DNA from 4 places in the Modestobacter roseus genome. Region 1 is predicted to be linked to each of the others. Evidence: riboswitches for the same ligand, from Rfam matches in the RefSeq annotation. Region 1 holds a riboswitch; each other region holds the start of a gene.
The links. A riboswitch is a leader RNA that binds a small molecule or an ion and turns the genes downstream of it on or off. The one in region 1 is predicted to bind cyclic di-AMP.

Region 2: linked by a shared signal. The riboswitch ahead of JD78_RS08495 (aggregation-promoting factor C-terminal-like domain-containing protein) and the one ahead of JD78_RS21700 (LysM peptidoglycan-binding domain-containing protein) in region 1 are both predicted to bind cyclic di-AMP.
Region 3: linked by a shared signal. The riboswitch ahead of JD78_RS15935 (C40 family peptidase) and the one ahead of JD78_RS21700 (LysM peptidoglycan-binding domain-containing protein) in region 1 are both predicted to bind cyclic di-AMP.
Region 4: linked by a shared signal. The riboswitch ahead of JD78_RS10505 (C40 family peptidase) and the one ahead of JD78_RS21700 (LysM peptidoglycan-binding domain-containing protein) in region 1 are both predicted to bind cyclic di-AMP.

What each region holds. Positions count from the first base shown of each region.
Region 1 is NZ_VLKF01000001.1:1,480,772-1,484,720, forward strand. It holds gene JD78_RS07065 (NAD-dependent epimerase/dehydratase family protein) at 1-807, opposite strand, end outside; gene JD78_RS21700 (LysM peptidoglycan-binding domain-containing protein) at 946-1,749, opposite strand; cyclic di-AMP (ydaO/yuaA leader) riboswitch at 1,856-1,952, opposite strand; gene JD78_RS07075 (ester cyclase) at 2,426-2,800, shown strand; gene JD78_RS07080 (MFS transporter) at 2,828-3,949, opposite strand, start outside.
Region 2 is NZ_VLKF01000001.1:1,777,766-1,781,714, reverse strand. It holds gene JD78_RS08510 (DUF5709 domain-containing protein) at 85-606, shown strand; gene JD78_RS08505 (universal stress protein) at 725-1,270, shown strand; gene JD78_RS08500 (class I SAM-dependent methyltransferase) at 1,337-1,984, shown strand; cyclic di-AMP (ydaO/yuaA leader) riboswitch at 2,173-2,307, shown strand; gene JD78_RS08495 (aggregation-promoting factor C-terminal-like domain-containing protein) at 2,328-3,236, shown strand; gene JD78_RS08490 (YceI family protein) at 3,421-3,949, shown strand, end outside.
Region 3 is NZ_VLKF01000001.1:3,326,562-3,330,510, reverse strand. It holds gene JD78_RS15940 (phytoene desaturase family protein) at 1-1,464, opposite strand, end outside; cyclic di-AMP (ydaO/yuaA leader) riboswitch at 2,013-2,182, shown strand; gene JD78_RS15935 (C40 family peptidase) at 2,198-3,322, shown strand; gene JD78_RS15930 (DUF3817 domain-containing protein) at 3,500-3,847, shown strand; gene JD78_RS15925 (serine hydrolase domain-containing protein) at 3,857-3,949, shown strand, end outside.
Region 4 is NZ_VLKF01000001.1:2,213,575-2,217,523, forward strand. It holds gene JD78_RS22585 (DUF4011 domain-containing protein) at 1-241, shown strand, start outside; gene JD78_RS10500 (HesB/IscA family protein) at 375-659, shown strand; cyclic di-AMP (ydaO/yuaA leader) riboswitch at 1,116-1,251, shown strand; gene JD78_RS10505 (C40 family peptidase) at 1,466-1,801, shown strand; gene JD78_RS10510 (hypothetical protein) at 1,847-2,380, opposite strand; gene JD78_RS10515 (MBL fold metallo-hydrolase) at 2,520-3,299, opposite strand; gene JD78_RS10520 (alpha/beta hydrolase) at 3,296-3,949, opposite strand, start outside.

The sequences.
Region 1 (3,949 bases):
CCCGGTCCAGACCGGCTCGTCGGTCCACTCCGGCGCCACGCCCAGCGCATCGGTCACCGTGCCCAGGTAGTCCCGCCACGTCGCGGGCTCCGCGGCGACGACGACCGGTGTCGTGCGCCCGGCCGCGGGTCCCCGCTCCGGGTCGTCGGCGGTGGCGACGGCGCCGGTGGCGACGTCGGCGAGGAAGGCGGCGAGGTCGTCGACGTGCACCCAGGCCCAGGTCTTCGCCGGGTTCGCCCGCCGCTCGCCGTCGTGGACAGCCCGGGGCCGCAGCGTGTTCCAGACCGACGTCTCCCCCGCCCCAACGATCGCCGGCGGGCGGACCAGCACGGTGGTGAGCCCGCCGACCTCGGCCAGTGCGGCATCGGTGGCGTTCTTGGTGTCCGGGTAGTCGCCGCTGCCCTCGGGCAGCAGGGGTCCGTCCTCGGCCAGGTCCCCGACACCGGCCGACCGGTCGTAGACCCCGGCGGTGGACACGTGCACCAGCCGGGCGACGCCGGCGTCGCGGGCGGCCCGGGCGATCACCGGCGTGCCCTCGACGCCGACCCGGTGCTGCACCTCCCGGGGGGAACCCATCGGGTGGACCGTGGTGACGACGGCGTCGGCACCCTGCACCACCGTCCGGGCGAAGGCCTCGTCGGCGAAGTCGCCGACGTGCTCGGTGACCCCGTCGCCGTCCGGGGCGCTGCCCGGGCGCCGGACGACGGCCCGCACCCGCGCCGCCCGTTCGACCAGCGCCCGGCACACCGCGCTGCCCACCAGTCCGTTCGCACCGGTCACCACCACGACGGGAGAGGGAGGGGTCACGCCGTCCACCCTGCCAGCGACCGCACGGCGCCGCGCGGCAGGCGACGCAGGACCACCGCCGGCGGCGTCCCCGCCCGGGGACGACCGGGCGGGGACGCCGTTCGACGAACAGACCTCAGGGGCCCGCTCCGGCCGGCGTCAGCCGGGCAGGAACGACACGTGCGGGTGGTCCATGTGGTTGGCGGTGGGCGACCCACGGTCGGCCATCGCCTGCCACGTGCCGGTGCGGACCTGGTAGATCCGCTGCTGCCAGATCACGTACTCGACGCGGAACCGGGCGGCGTTGTCGATGACGTACTGGGCGACGGCGTCGCCCTTGGCCCGGTCGGTGTGCACCATGAAGTCGGCCGCGAGGTCCTCGGTCGGGCTGTGGCCGGGCCGGGTGACGACCGATCCGACCCCGAACCGCTCGGCGACCTCCTGGACGGCGGGACGGACGTGCGGAGCCCACACGTCGTAGGCACCGGCGGCGGCAGCGGGCGCGGCCCGCTCCGCGCTCCGGCTGGCCGCCCGCTCGGCGACCCGGGGAGCGGCAGCAGCGGGGGCGGGCACGCCGCCGAGGGTGAGCCGCTGACCGACGCGCAGGGTGTTCGGGTCGGCCCCGACGACCCCCCGGTTGAGGGCGTGCAGCTGCTGCCACGTGGTGCCGTGGGCAGCCGCGATCCTGCCGAGCGTGTCGCCCGCGCGGACGACGTACTCCCCGGAGGCCGTGGTGGCGGGAGCCGTGGTCGCGGGCGCCGCGGTGGCACCACCGATGGTGAGCACCTGACCCACGCGCAGCCGGTTCGGGTCGCTGAGGACGCCGCCGTTCTCCGCGTAGATGGTCTGCCACGTGGTGCCGTGCGCCGCCGCCAGGCGGCTGAGGGTGTCGCCGGGAGCGACCGTGTGCTCCGCGGCGTGCGCCGGGGCGGCCACCGCGAGCGGGACCGAAGCTGCGGCCACGACCGCCAGGGCGGGACGGGCCAGAGACGCCACGGTGGGGCGCCGGGTGGGACGGCGGTGCCGTCCCCGGTGTCGCTGTGTCATGGGGATGTGCCTCTCACCGCCTGCGGAGTTAGCTGTCGGGTTCGGGCGAGAGCTGCCCGGCCGCGCATGCGGCTTCACCCCAGGGCCCGAGGGCCCGGTCCTGCGTGTGGGTCCCCCGCGCCTGCCCGTCGTGTCGCTGGTCCGGTGGCGGTGGGCAGGTTCGGCGGTCCGCCAGCCGGGCCCACCGCAGTCGGTGGACGGGCGCACGGTAGGCAGACGGCCACGGGCGGGGGCAATTCCGCCGGGGCCGTCCACCGGGCTCCGGACCGCCCGGATCGGGGGTGTCGGCGGTGCGCCGGCACCCCGCCTCGGACACCGCTGGACGGTCAGGTGTCCGGCGCCTGGCCAGCGCGTTCCGCCGATCTCGGCCGGTGTCCTCCCGGACCGGTCGGCCCCCGCCGGACGGCCGTCCAGCTGCTGAGTTGGTTGTACCCTGAACTCACTCGCGGTCGGGGTGTCGTGACCGTCTGCAGTCGACCGCGCCAGCGCGCCCCGGCGCCGGCAGCCACCGGCCCCCGGGCCCGACGCCATGCCCACCGCCGGTGGCCCACGCGCAGCGGCCGACGCGCTCGCGGCCCTAGGCTGCCGCATCGTGGACCAGCAGGCACTGACCTCGATCGTCCATCGCTACTGGGACGGGCTGTGGAACCGCCGCGATCTCACGGTGATCGACGAGCTCATCGCCGAGCCCTACGTGCGGCACTCCTCCGCCGGGACCCGGTCGCTCACCCGGGCCCAGTTCACCCGGGAGGTCCGCGACTCCTGGCAGCTGCTGCACGACCCCGCGACCACCGTCGACGACCAGGTGACGGCGGAGGACCGGGTCTGGACGCGGGCCACCACCACCGGCCTGAACCTGGACACCGGCCAGACCTCGGTGGTCACCTGGCTGGTGGTGCACCGGGTCGCCGACGGCCGGATCGCCGAGTCCTGGAGCGCCACCCTGCCCGGCGTCGACTGGCGCTGACCGTCCCCGCCACGCGGGGCTCCTCGGTCAGCCCAGGTCGCGCAGCCGCTGCGCGCCGGCCATCCGACGCCGGCTGACCACCGCGTACAGCGCGACGAACGCGAGCACGCCGACCCCCATGCCGAGCAGCGTCCAGCGCAGCCCGATGGCGTCGGCGAGCAGGCCCAGCGGGAGGGCGGCGATGCCGAACGCGCCGAAGCTGAGCATGATCAGCCCCTGCACCCGCCCGTGGTACTCCAGGTCCGAGAGGGCGATGAGCTGCGACTGGTTGGTGGTCTGGAAGGCGAGCATCGACGCGCCCACGGCGAGGAGCACGACCACGGCGACGGCGGCGTTGGGTGCGATCGCCAGCGCGCAGATGGCGATGCCGAAGACCGCGCCGGAGGCCACCAGCACCCGGGTCTGCCGGACCCACGAGCTGCGCCGCCCCAGCAGCAGCCCCGCCGCCACCCCGCCCACCGCGGACGTCGCCGCCAGGACCCCGTAACCGACCGAGCCGAGGCCGAACAGGTCGCTGGAGATGGTCGGCATGAAGGCCAGGTACGGCAGGCCCATCATGGCCACGCCGATGCCGCACCACACCAGGGCGCTCAGCTCGGGGTGCCGCCGGACGTAGCGCACCCCGTCGGCGAGCTCGCCGAGCGGTGACCGGCCGGAGGCCTCGCCCTGCCGCCGCCCGGCGGGCAGGGCGGCGGTGAGGAGGACCCCGACGGCGGCCAGCACCGCGCTGGACAGGAAGACCGCCTCGACGCCCCAGGTGACCGCGCCGATGACCACCCCGGCCAGCGCCGGGCCGACCACCCGGTTCACCTCGGCGTTCACCAGCAGCAGCGAGACCGCCTGCGGCACCGAGCCACGCGGCACCAGCTCGCTCAGGAAGGCCATCCGGGCCGGGTTGAACAGCGCGAACCCCACGGCCTGGAGCACGCCGGCGCCGAGCAGCATCCAGTAGGCGATGACGTCGAGGACGACCGCCAGCCCGATCCAGGCGCTGGACACGGCCAGCAGCAGGACCGAGACCTGCAGCACCAGCCGCTTGGGCAGCCGGTCCGCGGCGACGCCACCCCACGGCGTGGCCACCAGCAGCGCCACCCCGAACGCCAGCAGCACCCCGCCCAGCGCGGCGTTGGACCCGGTGAGCTCGAAGGC
Region 2 (3,949 bases), 300 kb from region 1:
CGCCGTTCCTCCAGTTCGGTCGATCTGCTGACCGGCGCGCGCCGGTCCTGGTGATCAGTCAAGAGCAGGACGGCGGCCACCGCGATGCGAGACCCGCTCCTGGAGGCCCTGGTGCACCCGGCCGTGCGGGAGCATGCTGCCGCCGTCAGCGCCGCCCAGCCCCCGGAGGCAGCCATGCGCACCCACCACGACGGCACCGACCCGGCGACCGTGGCCGCCGTCTCGGACACCCTCGAGCCGGACGCCGACGACGACACCGCCGGCTGGTCACCGCCGGACCGGCCGTGGGTGTCGACCGGCTGGGGCACCACCGAGCGCGAGGAGGCCGGCGAGAGCCTCTCCGGCCGGCTGGCCCGCGAGCTCCGGGACGGCGGGGCCGACGACGAGGGGGCCGACGACGAGGGGGACGGGCTGGGCGACGACGCCGGCACCGACGGGGAGCTGCGCGACGACGAGGTCGGCGACGACCGCGCAGGCCGGCTGGCCGACGACGACGACGGCGTGGTCGACACGGAGGACGAGCTGTACGCGGAGGACGAGGGCGTCGACGGGGGAGGGGCGTCGGCGGAGGAGGCCGCGGTGCACGTCGTCCGGGACGCGCGCTGAGCCGGGCGGGGCACGGACCGTCGGGACCTCCGGCACTGTGCGCGCGGCGGCGCCGTGCGCCAGGGTGGGGGTCCGGCCGCCTGGGGCGGCGCGGGACGGGCACGGACAGGAGGACACGGTGACGGAGCAGGGCGGCACGCGGGACGCGCTGGCAGCGGAGGTCGACGAGGCCATGGCCGGGACCTCCGAGGGAGCGTCGACCGCGGCGGTCGACGGTGGTGTCGGTGGCGGGGTCGTCGTGGGCCACGACGGCTCCGGGTGTGCCCAGGAGGCGCTCCAGTGGGCGGCGGGGCTGGCCGAGCGGGCCGGGTGGCCGCTGCACGTCGTCCGCGCCTGGCGGATCGCCACCGCGCCGCAGCCGGCCAGCTGGTCGCCGGGCTACGTGCCGCCGATGGAGGACTACGAGAAGGCGGTCCAGACCGACCTGGAGGCCGACGTCGTGGCCGCGCTCGGCCGGGACCGCGCCGCGGGGGTCGGCTGCCACGTCGCGCACACCGCGCCGGTGAAGGCGCTCATCGCCGCCGCCCGGGACGCGGACCTGCTGGTGGTGGGCGCCCGCGGCCGCGGCGGTTTCGCCGGGCTGCTGCTGGGCTCGACCAGCGACCAGGTCACCCGGCACGCGCCGTGCCCGGTCACCGTGGTGCGGAGCGACCGCAAGGACTGAGCGCAGCGCCCGGACCGGGCGCACCCCGGTGGTCCGCGGGCGGACGGGCGGGTGTCCACTGTCGGGGTGTCCGCCCCCGACCGCGTCCCGCCGTCCTTCCTGCAGGCCCACACCCGGGTGGCGCGGCCGACCCTGATCCCCGAGGTGCAGCTGCACGTCGCCGACGACGTCGTCGCCCTCTGGGAGGCGATGGAGACCGAGGCCGGCGGCGCCGGCCAGGACCCGCCGTTCTGGGCGGCGGCCTGGCCCGGTGGCCAGGCGCTGGCCCGGCACGTCCTGGACTCCCCGGAGCTCGTCGCCGGCCGGCGCGTGCTGGACCTCGGCGCGGGGAGCGGGCTGGTCGCCGTGGCGGCGCTGAAGGCCGGCGCCGCGCACGTCATCGCGAGTGACGTCGACCCGTACTCCCACACCGCGATCGCGCTGAACGCCGAGCTCAACGGCGTCAGGGGGATCGAGGTGGTGGGTGACGTGCTGGGCGAGGACGGGCCGGACGTCGACGTCGTGCTGGCCGGGGACGTCTGCTACGACCGCGACATGACCGCCCGGGTGCTGCCCTACCTGGGCGCCCACTGGCTGCGCGGCGCCACGGTGCTGCTCGGTGACCCCGGCCGTGCCTACCTGCCCCGCGAGGGGCTGCTCCCGGCCGCCGTGCACGACGTCCCGGACGCCGACGGCGGTGAGGTCCGCCGGACGACGGTCTGGCGGCTGCCCTGAGGTCCGGGCGCCCGGTGCTCGCGTGACGAGCGGGGCGTGCGGGGCGAGTCACACCGCGCTGACCAGGGGAGTCGTGGCAGATCCCGACGAACTGGCCGCCTGGCGTTGTCACGAGGTCGTCACGGGCCTTACCTTGGGCCGGTCCGGCCGGACGTCACGTCCCCATCCGGGGAGCCCGCGCCGGGTGCCGCCGAGTCGCTGCCCGCAGCGATCCGGGGACCCACCGCAGCACTGGGGTGAATCCCGCCCGGGCACGTGCCCGGCCGGGTAGGGCGTCTTCCCGCCCGAATCCGTCAGCTAACCCGGTAGGCGGCCACGGAAGAGCCCAGGAGCCCCCTCCTCCATGTCCCCCCGCACCACCCCGCACGACGACGCCCTGGACGACGCGGCCGTGCCCGCCGACGACGGCCTGCCCACCGCGGTCCTGCCCGTCGGCGCCGCGAAGAGCTCCCGCCGCCTGGCACCCCCGACGGGGCTGCGCCGGCCGGCGATGTACCTGGCCGCCGCTGCGGTCGGCGCGGTCCTGGTGAACGTCGCGGTGAGCGGGCAGACCGACGCCGAGGCCACCGCCGCGCCGGAGCCGGTGAGCATCGCCACCCAGCTGGGCCTCACCGCCGAGCACGCCAGCACGGTCGTCGCCGAGGGTGAGGTGGGTGACCGGCTCGGCGAGCTGGCGGCCGACCGCAGCCAGCGGCAGGAGGCCGAGGTCGCCGCCCAGCAGGTGCAGGCCGCCGCCGTGGCCGCCGAGGAGGCCCGGCTGGCCGAGGAGGCCCGGCTGGCCGAGGAGGCCCGGCTCGCCGAGGAGGCCCGGCTGGCCGAGGAGGCGCGGCTGGCCGAGGAGGCGCGTCAGGCCGAGGAGGCCCGCAAGGCCGAGCGGGCCGCCGCCGCCCAGCGGTCGCAGTCCGCCCCCCGGTCCTCCGGCGGCGGCTCGTCCGCCCCGGCCCCGGCCGCCGCCGCGCCCGCAGGCTCCTACCAGGAGTACGCGCTGTCGAAGCTCGGCGGTGACTCCGGCCAGTTCTCCTGCCTGGAGAAGCTGTGGGGCAAGGAGAGCGGCTGGAACCCCAACGCGCAGAACCCGCGCAGCACCGCCTACGGCATCCCGCAGTTCCTGGACTCCACCTGGAAGGGCACCGGGATCGCGAAGACCTCCGACGGCTACCGGCAGATCGACGCCGGCCTGATCTACATCAACAACCGCTACGGCTCGCCGTGCGGCGCGTGGTCGCAGTCGCAGTCCGCCGGCTGGTACTGATCGACCCGCTCCTGATCGACTGCTCCCGCTCGACCTGCTCCTGAACCAACCAGCACCGCCCAGGAGGGGCCGCCCGCACCGGGCGGTCCCTCCTGGTGTGCCGAGTCCGGCACCGCCCTGCCAGAATGTCGTCCCCATCGGACAGGATCACCGGGTGGACCACCCCGACCAGGAGGACTGAACCGTGGGCAAGCACCGGGCACCCGAGCCCGCGGCCTCGGACTTCGACGCCGCGACCGCCGCGTTGGCGGACGTGACCGGCGACTACGTCGTCGACGCCGCGCACACCCGCATCGGCGTCCGTGCGCGGCACGCGATGGTGACGACCGTGCGCGGCGCGTTCACCGACTTCGCCGGCACCGCGCACCTCGACACCGGCGACCCGGGTGCGAGCAGCGTCTCGCTGCGCATCCGCACCGCCAGCATCGACACCGGGGCTCCCGACCGCGACGCGCACCTGCGCTCGGCGGACTTCCTGGACGTCGAGCAGTTCCCGGAGATGCGCTTCGACTCGACCGCCGTGCAGCAGGTCGACGACGAGGTCTACCGGGTCACCGGCGACCTGACCATCAAGGACGTCACCCGCTCGGTCGACGTCGACTTCACCCTCACCGGCTCGGCGCTGGACCCGTTCGGCAACACCCGGGTCGGCTTCGAGGGAGCGCTGGCGATCAAGCGCAGCGACTGGGACCTCACCTGGAACGCCGTGCTGG
Region 3 (3,949 bases), 1.8 Mb from region 1:
GACCACCCGCGGGTGCGACGTCGCCACGCCCCAGGTGCCGGCCTGGGCCGGGTCGGTGGCCACCGGCCAGGACAGGTCGCCGTGGAAGATGTGCCCGCCGGGCATGGCCAGTGCGGCCTCGACGTCCAGCGGCGAGGCCGCCTGCAGGCAGGGCCGGCCCTCGGCGTCGATGGCCAGGCAGTCGGCCAGCGGCTCGGTGAGGTGGTCGTCGAACTGGGCGACGACCCGGCGCACCGCCTCCTCGCGGGTGCCCACCGGGTCGGCCGCGAACAGCTCCGCCGGGGTGTGCAGGCCGAAGAGGGTCAGCGTGTGCAGCCCGGTGCCGCCGGTGATCGACGGGTCGGTCAGCGAGTGGCAGTACACCTCGAACGGGACGACGTCCGGCAGCTGCCCGGCCGCGGCCTTCGCGTACGCGGCGTCGATCGCCGACGCCGACTCGTCGACGTGCACCGTGCCGCTGAACACCCGGTGCGGGTCGTCGCCGGAGCGCAGCCCGGGCAGCCGCCGCAGCACCATGTTGACCTTGAGCTGGGAACCCGACGGTCGCGGGCCGGCCGGCGCGCCGAGCAGGTCGTCCAGCACCGCCGGCGCGGCGCCGCCCACGAGGTGCCCGGCGTCGGCCGCGTGTGCGACCCCGTCCGCGTCGGTCCAGTGCACCGTGACGCCGTCCGCGCGGGTCTCCAGCGCGGTCACCGTGGCCCCGGTCAGCAGCGTGGCGCCGGCGGCCCGGGCAGCGGTGGCGATCGCGCCGCTGACCGCGCCCATGCCGCCGACCGGCACCCGCCAGCGGCCGGTGCCGTTGCCGACCAGGTGGTAGAGGAAGCAGCGCCCGGCCAGCCCGTCGGCGGCGTGCACGTCGGCGAAGGTGCCGATCAGCCCGTCGGTGAGCGCGATGCCGCGCACGTCGTCGTCGGTCAGGTGGTCGCCGACGACGTCGGCCAGCGGCCGCTCGCGCAGGTCGTGCCAGATGCCCGGGTCGCGCAGCCGCCCGGCGAGCTCCGCCTCGCCGGGCAGCGGCTCGGTGAGGGTGGGTGCGAGGTCCTCGGCGAGGGTGCTCAGCCGGCCGTAGAAGCGCTGCCAGCCGGCCAGCTCGGCGTCGGAGCCGGTGAGCGCGCGGAAGGACGCCGCCGTCGCGGGCCCCTCGTCCCGCTCGACCAGCAGGCTCCGGTGCCGCCCGTCGCGGCGCAGCGGGGTCCAGGACGCCACGGCCCGGTCGCGCAGGTCCAGCGGCAGGCCCAGGTCGGTGACGATCCGGTCGGGCAGCAGGCTGACCAGGTAGGAGTACGCCGACAGCCGGACGTCGACGCCGGGGAACACCTGCTGGCTGACCGCGGCGCCGCCGAGCACGTCCCGCCGCTCCAGCACCAGCACCGACCACCCCGCCCGGGCCAGGTAGGCGGCGGCGACCAGGCCGTTGTGCCCGCCGCCGACCACGACCGCGTCGTACCGCGCCGCCGTGCTCACGCCAGGTCCCGGGCGGGGCGCGGCGCGAACGGGGCGTCGACGTCGTGCCCGAACGGCACCGCGACGGCGAGGTGGGGGGCGGCCCAGGGGGCGGTGGCAAGGGTCGGCACCGGGTCATCCTGGCGGGCCGGGGACCGCGGGGCGCTAGCAGGTCCGGCGCACGCTCCCGGGCAACGCCGCGCCGGGAGCCCGTCGGGCCGCCCAGCGGAGCCGGCGCGTGGGCGGCCCGTGCGATCGCGGAGCGTGATCAGACGGTCGCCGGGGCCGGGGGGACAGCACCGGCCGGGGGTCGGGGGGGGGCTCCGACCGGGCGCCCGCGGGTGCCCAGGTCGGGTCGCGTGTCGCCGGTCCGGACCCGGAGCCCGGGGAGAGTGGTCGGGTCCGGGAGCCGCGAATCCCGGCGCGCCAGTCACCCTCGGTGAGCGTGTTGGAGCACACCACCGGAGTTTCTCAACAAAATCGCAATGAGCCTTTGTCACGAGCCCATAACGCCCTTACGGTGGGCGGCGGTCCGGACGGGCACCTCAGCCACCCCTCGGTGGCGACCGACCAGACCGCCGCCGAACTCCACGGCCCGCGCACGACGGCGGGCCAGGGGACCGGGGACCCACCGCAGCACTGGGGTGAAGCACTGCGCGGCCCAGCCGGGCCGCAGGTGCCGGGTGTCTTCCCATCCGAACCCGTCAGCTAACTCGGTAGGCGGCACGTTGGAAGAAAGGACCACCCGCCGAACATGGCGAGTTCGCTCAACCCTGCCCGTCGCGGGTCCGTCTCCCGCCGGGCCGTCGTCACCCTCATCGCCGCCGGCGCCCTCGTCGCCGCCCCGCTGCTCGCCCCCGCGCCCGCCGCGGCCGAGCCCACCACCTCCGCCGAGGCCGCCACCCTGGTCGCCGAGCGCGCGCACGACCTCGAGGTCGTCACCGAGCAGTTCAACGACGCCCGCGTCGAGCTGGACACCAAGCAGGCCGAGGTCGACGCCGCCACCGCCCAGGTCGCGGCCGCCGAGGCCGCCCTCGCCGGGGCCCGCGACCGGGTCCGCGAGGTCGCCCGCAGCGCCTACACCGGCGACCAGCTGAGCACCCTGCAGGCGATGCTCACCAGCGAGTCCGCCGACGAGCTGATGGACCGGGTCGGCACGCTGGACTCGATCGCCGACCACAACAACGGCATCCTCGGCGAGGCCGTCACGGCCGACGAGCAGGCCACCGAGGCCAAGGCGGCGGCCGAGGCCGCCGCCACCGAGGCGCAGGCCCAGCTCGACCAGGTCGAGGCGCAGCGCACGGACCTGAACAAGCAGATCGCCGAGTACCAGGCGCTGTACGAGCGCCTCTCCGCCGCGGAGCAGGCCGCCTCGCGGGCCGAGGCCGAGCGCCGGCACGCCGCCGAGGCCGCCGCGGCACAGCAGGCGTCCGGCTCCGGCTCCGGTTCCCGTGGGGGCGGCAGCGCCGCCCGCGGCGCGGCTCCGGCCGCGCAGGCCCCGTCCGCGCCGGTCGTCGCCTCCAGCGGCGCCGCCGGGACGGCGGTCAGCACCGCCATGGCCCAGCAGGGCAAGCCCTACGTGTGGGCCGCCGCCGGTCCGGGGTCGTTCGACTGCTCCGGTCTGGTGCAGTACGCCTACGCCGCCGCCGGTGTCTCGCTGCCGCACTCCAGCCGGGCCCAGGCCAGCATGGGGCGCGCGGTGTCCCGGGGTGAGCTGCAGCCGGGCGACCTGATCGCCTTCTACTCCCCGGTCAGCCACATCGGCATCTACATCGGCAACGGCCAGATGGTGCACGCGCCGACCTCCGGCGACGTCGTCAAGGTCGCCAGCATCGACGTGATGGGCAGCATCACCGCGATGCGCCGCATCGCCGGCTGAGGAAGGACCCCGTCCCGCTCACCCCTCGCACGTTCGGGGTGAGCCCCCGGACAGGGCCGCTCCAGCGCTTCACCACCGGTGCCCCGGTCGCCGCACGGCGACCGGGGCACCGGTGTCTCCGGGGGACGTCGATCACATCCGGGAGACCGCGGCGCCGGTGGTTCGTTGTCCCCGGTCGTGGCTGCCCGACTGCTCGCCCCTGCCCCCGTGGCCCGCGCCTTCCGCGTCGTCGCCGTCGCCGAGGCGGTGTCCTGGGTGCTCCTGCTCGCCGGGATGTTCGTCAAGTGGGTGCTGCGCACCTCCGAGGTCGGCGTCCAGGTCTTCGGCCCGGTGCACGGCGCGGTCTTCGTCGCCTACGTCGTCGTCACGCTGGTCGCCTGGCGGGTGCTCCGCTGGTCGATCGGCACCACCGTCCTGGCGCTCGCCGCCTCGGTGCCGCCGCTGGTCACCCTCTGGTTCGAGCACTGGGCCCGGCGCACCGGCCGGCTGCCGGTGGGGGAGACCGCGACCGCCAGCGCTGGCTAGCCTCGCGGCATGGCCGACCCCGTGCTGCCCTCCACCGCCCGCACGCTGCTGGCGCGCACCGCCCGTGTGCAGCGCGACGGCCGGGCGCCCAGCCTGGTCGCC
Region 4 (3,949 bases), 730 kb from region 1:
GGAGGAGATCGGGAACGCGATGGTCGCGCTGCTGCGGTCCAGCGGTGGGTTGACGCACGAGCAGCTGGTGGCGCAGACGCTGGCGGTCTTCGGGCACCGGCGGCTGCACCCGGTGCTGATGCCGGCGCTGGAGGCGGGGCTGGCGCGGGCGGCGCGGGCCGGTCGGGTGACCCGGTCGGGCAGCGGGCAGCCGATCACCGCGACCGACGCGGTGGGTGCGGGCTTCTTTGCGGGTGCGTGACGACGCTTGACCCCGCTCCGGGTGCCGGGGAGGTTGGGGGGTGCGAGGCGAACCGTCTCCGGTCGACCGCCTTGCCCGCCGGCCACCGACGTCCGGCGGGCTGGGCCCCCTGCAACCGAGAGGACCCCGCACGATGCTGACCCTCACCCCCACCGCCGCCACCGCGATCAAGGGGATCCTCGGCCAGTCCGAGGTCCCCGAGGCCGGTGGTCTGCGGATCGCCAACGACCCGACCGGCGCGAACCTGGAGCTCAGCCTGGCCGCCGTGCCCGCCGAGGACGACGCGGTGCTCGACGAGGCCGGGGCGCGGGTGTTCCTGGACTCCCGCGCCGCGGAGCTGCTCGACGACAAGACGCTCGACGCGGCCGCCGGCCCCGACGGCTCGCTGCAGTTCGGGATCGGCGAGCAGACCGCCTGATCTCCGCAGCACCAGCACGACGACAGCGCCGCCGAGGAGTGATCCCCGGCGGCGCTGTCGCGTGCTGGGGAAGTACCCCCGGCAACGTCGTGGTCTGCCCACCCCCGGTGGGCAGACCACGACTGTCGGCAGCACCCCATGTGACCCCCGCCGTGCGCCCGGGCCCCCGCTCCTGACGCAGCTCCAGGGCTTGGCGCGTCGTGAGGCCGTCAACACGAAGCGTGGGCACGCGCCGCCGTCCGACACGATCGTTTCCCCGCGAGACACGCCGGGGACGGCTTGGCGTTTGTTGCGGTCGCGACGGCGAGTCGCTGTCCGAGGGCTCCCGGATCGGGTCGAGATGGACCGCTGCGGACTCCGGGATGCCGACCTAGCGTCATCGCGGCCGACCGGGTCCGACCGTCACCGCCTGTGGTGACACCCGGACGGCACCGCCGAACCGGACGTCGGCTGCGCACGCTGCAGCCGCCGCCTGGACCGGGGACCCACCGCAGTTCTGGGGTGAAGCACGGCCGCACGCAGGTGCGGCCGAGCCGGGCGAGTTCCCCGCCCGAACCCGTCAGCTAACTCGGTAGGCGGTTGAGGAGAACAAGGAGAACCCGTCGTTCCATGACGACCCTGCGCACCACCTCTGCACGTCGTTCCACCCGCACCGCCAAGGGCGCGCTGATCGCGCTGCTCACCGGCGCCGGCGTGGTGCTCACCCCCCTCGCCGCACAGGCCAACGCCGGGGCGCCGCCCCGCCGGCCGCGGCTCCGATCGCCGCGCCGGTCGCGGCCACCGCAGCGCCGAACTCCGCCGCCCAGGTGGTCATCGACACCGCGCTCGCACAGCTGGGCAAGCCCTACGTGTGGGCCGGGGCCGGCCCGAACGTCTACGACTGCTCGGGCCTGACCCAGTTCGCGTACCGGGCGGCCGGGATCACCCTGCCGCACTCGTCGCGGATGCAGTCCACGATGGGCGTGCCCGTCGACCGGGCCCACCTGCAGCCGGGTGACCTGGTCTTCTACTACTCCCCCGTCGGGCACGTGGGGATCTACCTGGGCGACGGGCTGATGGTGCACGCGCCGACCAGCGGCGACGTCGTCCGCGTCGCCAGCATCGACATGTGGGGCTACAACACCGCGCGTCGGCTGGTCTGAGTCGCACACCTCCCGGGGACGCCGCAGTGGCGCCCCCGGGAGGTGTCAGGCCGCCTGGGCCAGGCAGCTGACGGCCGGCCAGCCCGGCGGCAGCGCCCGGGTGGCCTCCCCACCGCGGACGGCGAGGAAGGGGCGGGTCAGCCGCTCCTTCTCGATCCGGTCCCAGGCGGTGAGCAGCTCGGCGACCCAGCGGGCCAGGGTCAGCGCGTCGCTGGCCAGCGGATCGCCGGCGGTCTCCGGACGCGGCCGGGTCGGGATCCGCGGCCAGCGCGGGCTCACCAGGCTCCGCTTGGACGACGGCAGCGACGCGACGTGCGCGGCGAAGGCGGCGTCGAGCGCGCTGGTCTCCGCGACGATCGCCACGGCGAGCGCAGCGGCGTCGGCACCGCGGCCGAACCGCACCGAGGCCTTCTCGGTGGGCACCATGATCCGGCCGACGAGCAGCCGGGCGATCCGGTCGTCGTCCGAGGGCAGCACCCAGGCACCGGCCATCGTCGACTCGAGCCCCTCGCCGACGTTGACGTGCCAGCCGACCACCCGGTCCTCGACCGGCTGGTCGATGACGACGATCCCGCGCATCCCGCTCTCCTGACTCCGGTGAAGCCGTGTTGCTGCGCAGCATCGAGGACGTTGCCGACAGGATTCGCCGAAACGGGGCGTCGACGCCGAGTCGTCACACCATCCGCACCGGCAGTCCCACGAGCCGCAGACGCGCTGGTCAGCCGCCCACGTCGACCGGTACGCCGGAGGGCAGCCAGCGGAACCGCCGACCGACGTCCGGCGCCCGGTCCAGCGCACGCTGCACGCCGTCCCGCCCCTCGCGGAAGTGGCTCCAGCCCTCGTGGTGCACCGGGACGACGACCCGTGGCTCCAGCAGCCGCGCCGTCCGTACCGCGCCCCGGCCCGTCATCGAGAAGCGCAGCGGGCCGGTGACGGGAAACCGGACGCCGCCCAGGTGCAGCACGGCCACGTCGACGGTCAGCCGGTCGGCGACCTCCCGCAGCCGGCGGTGGAACACGGTGTCCCCGGAGATCCACACCACGCCACCCTCGGCTCCCTGCGGGTGGACGGCGAAGCCGACGACGTCCCCGGACACCCGCCGGCTCAACGGCGGGCCGTGCCGCGCCGGCGTCGCGGTGACCACCAGCGGCACCCGACCGGGGGCGGTCAGCACCGTCGAGGCCCACGGCACGAGACCCCGCGCGCCGTCCCCCAGCCGCGCGGCCCCGGCCACCGTCGTCACCACCACCGGGGCCGACGGCAGCAGCGCCCGGCCGGCGTCGTCCAGGTTGTCGGCGTGGTGGTCGTGGCTGAGCAGGACGGCGTCCACCGGCGGCAGGTCACCCCGGTCAAGCGCCGGGCCGGTGACCTTGCGCGAGCTGGTGCCCCAGCCGAAGTCGTACCGCCGTCCGGGCGGGTCGAAGGTCGGGTCGGTGAGCAGCGTCCACCCGGCGAGCTCGACCAGCAGTGTCGGCCCGCCGACGTGCGTGAGCCTCACTGGGCGCCGAGCACCCGGGGGCCGGTCGCGTGCTCGAGCGCCCAGTCGAGGGCCTCGTCGGCGACGGCCTGCCAGCCGGGAGCGGCGGGCAGCAGGTGCGGGAAGCCCTCGTGCTCGCGGAGCTCGGTGACCGTGTCGCCCCGGTAGTGCTTGGCGTTCGAGCGCTGCACCGACGGCGGCATGATGTGGTCCTCGCTGCCGGAGATGAACAGCAGCGGCGGGCGGGCCGGGTTGGCGTAGTCGACGTGCGCGTCCTGCGGCCCGGGCATGAAGTTGGCCAGCACCGAGCTCCACAGGATGTTGCCCGGCGCGGGGATCGCGTACCGCTGGTACAGCCGGCGGGACTCCTCCTCGGTGAAGGTGTTGGTGAAGGCGTAGTGCCACTGCTCCTCGCTGAGCGGGACGGCGCGGTGCCGGTTCGCCGGGTTCTTGAACGCCGTCCAGGTCGACCGCAGCTGCGACAGCGGGAGCACCCGTACGTCCTCGGTGGGGGCGGAGTTGAGCGTGACGCCGACCGCGCCGAGGCCCCGGTCGAGCAGCAACTGGGTGATCGCGCCGCCGGCGGAGTGGCCGATGAGGACCGGCGGCTGCTCCAGCTCACCGATGACCTGCGCCAGGGAGTCGACGATCTGCGGCAGGGTGACCTCGGC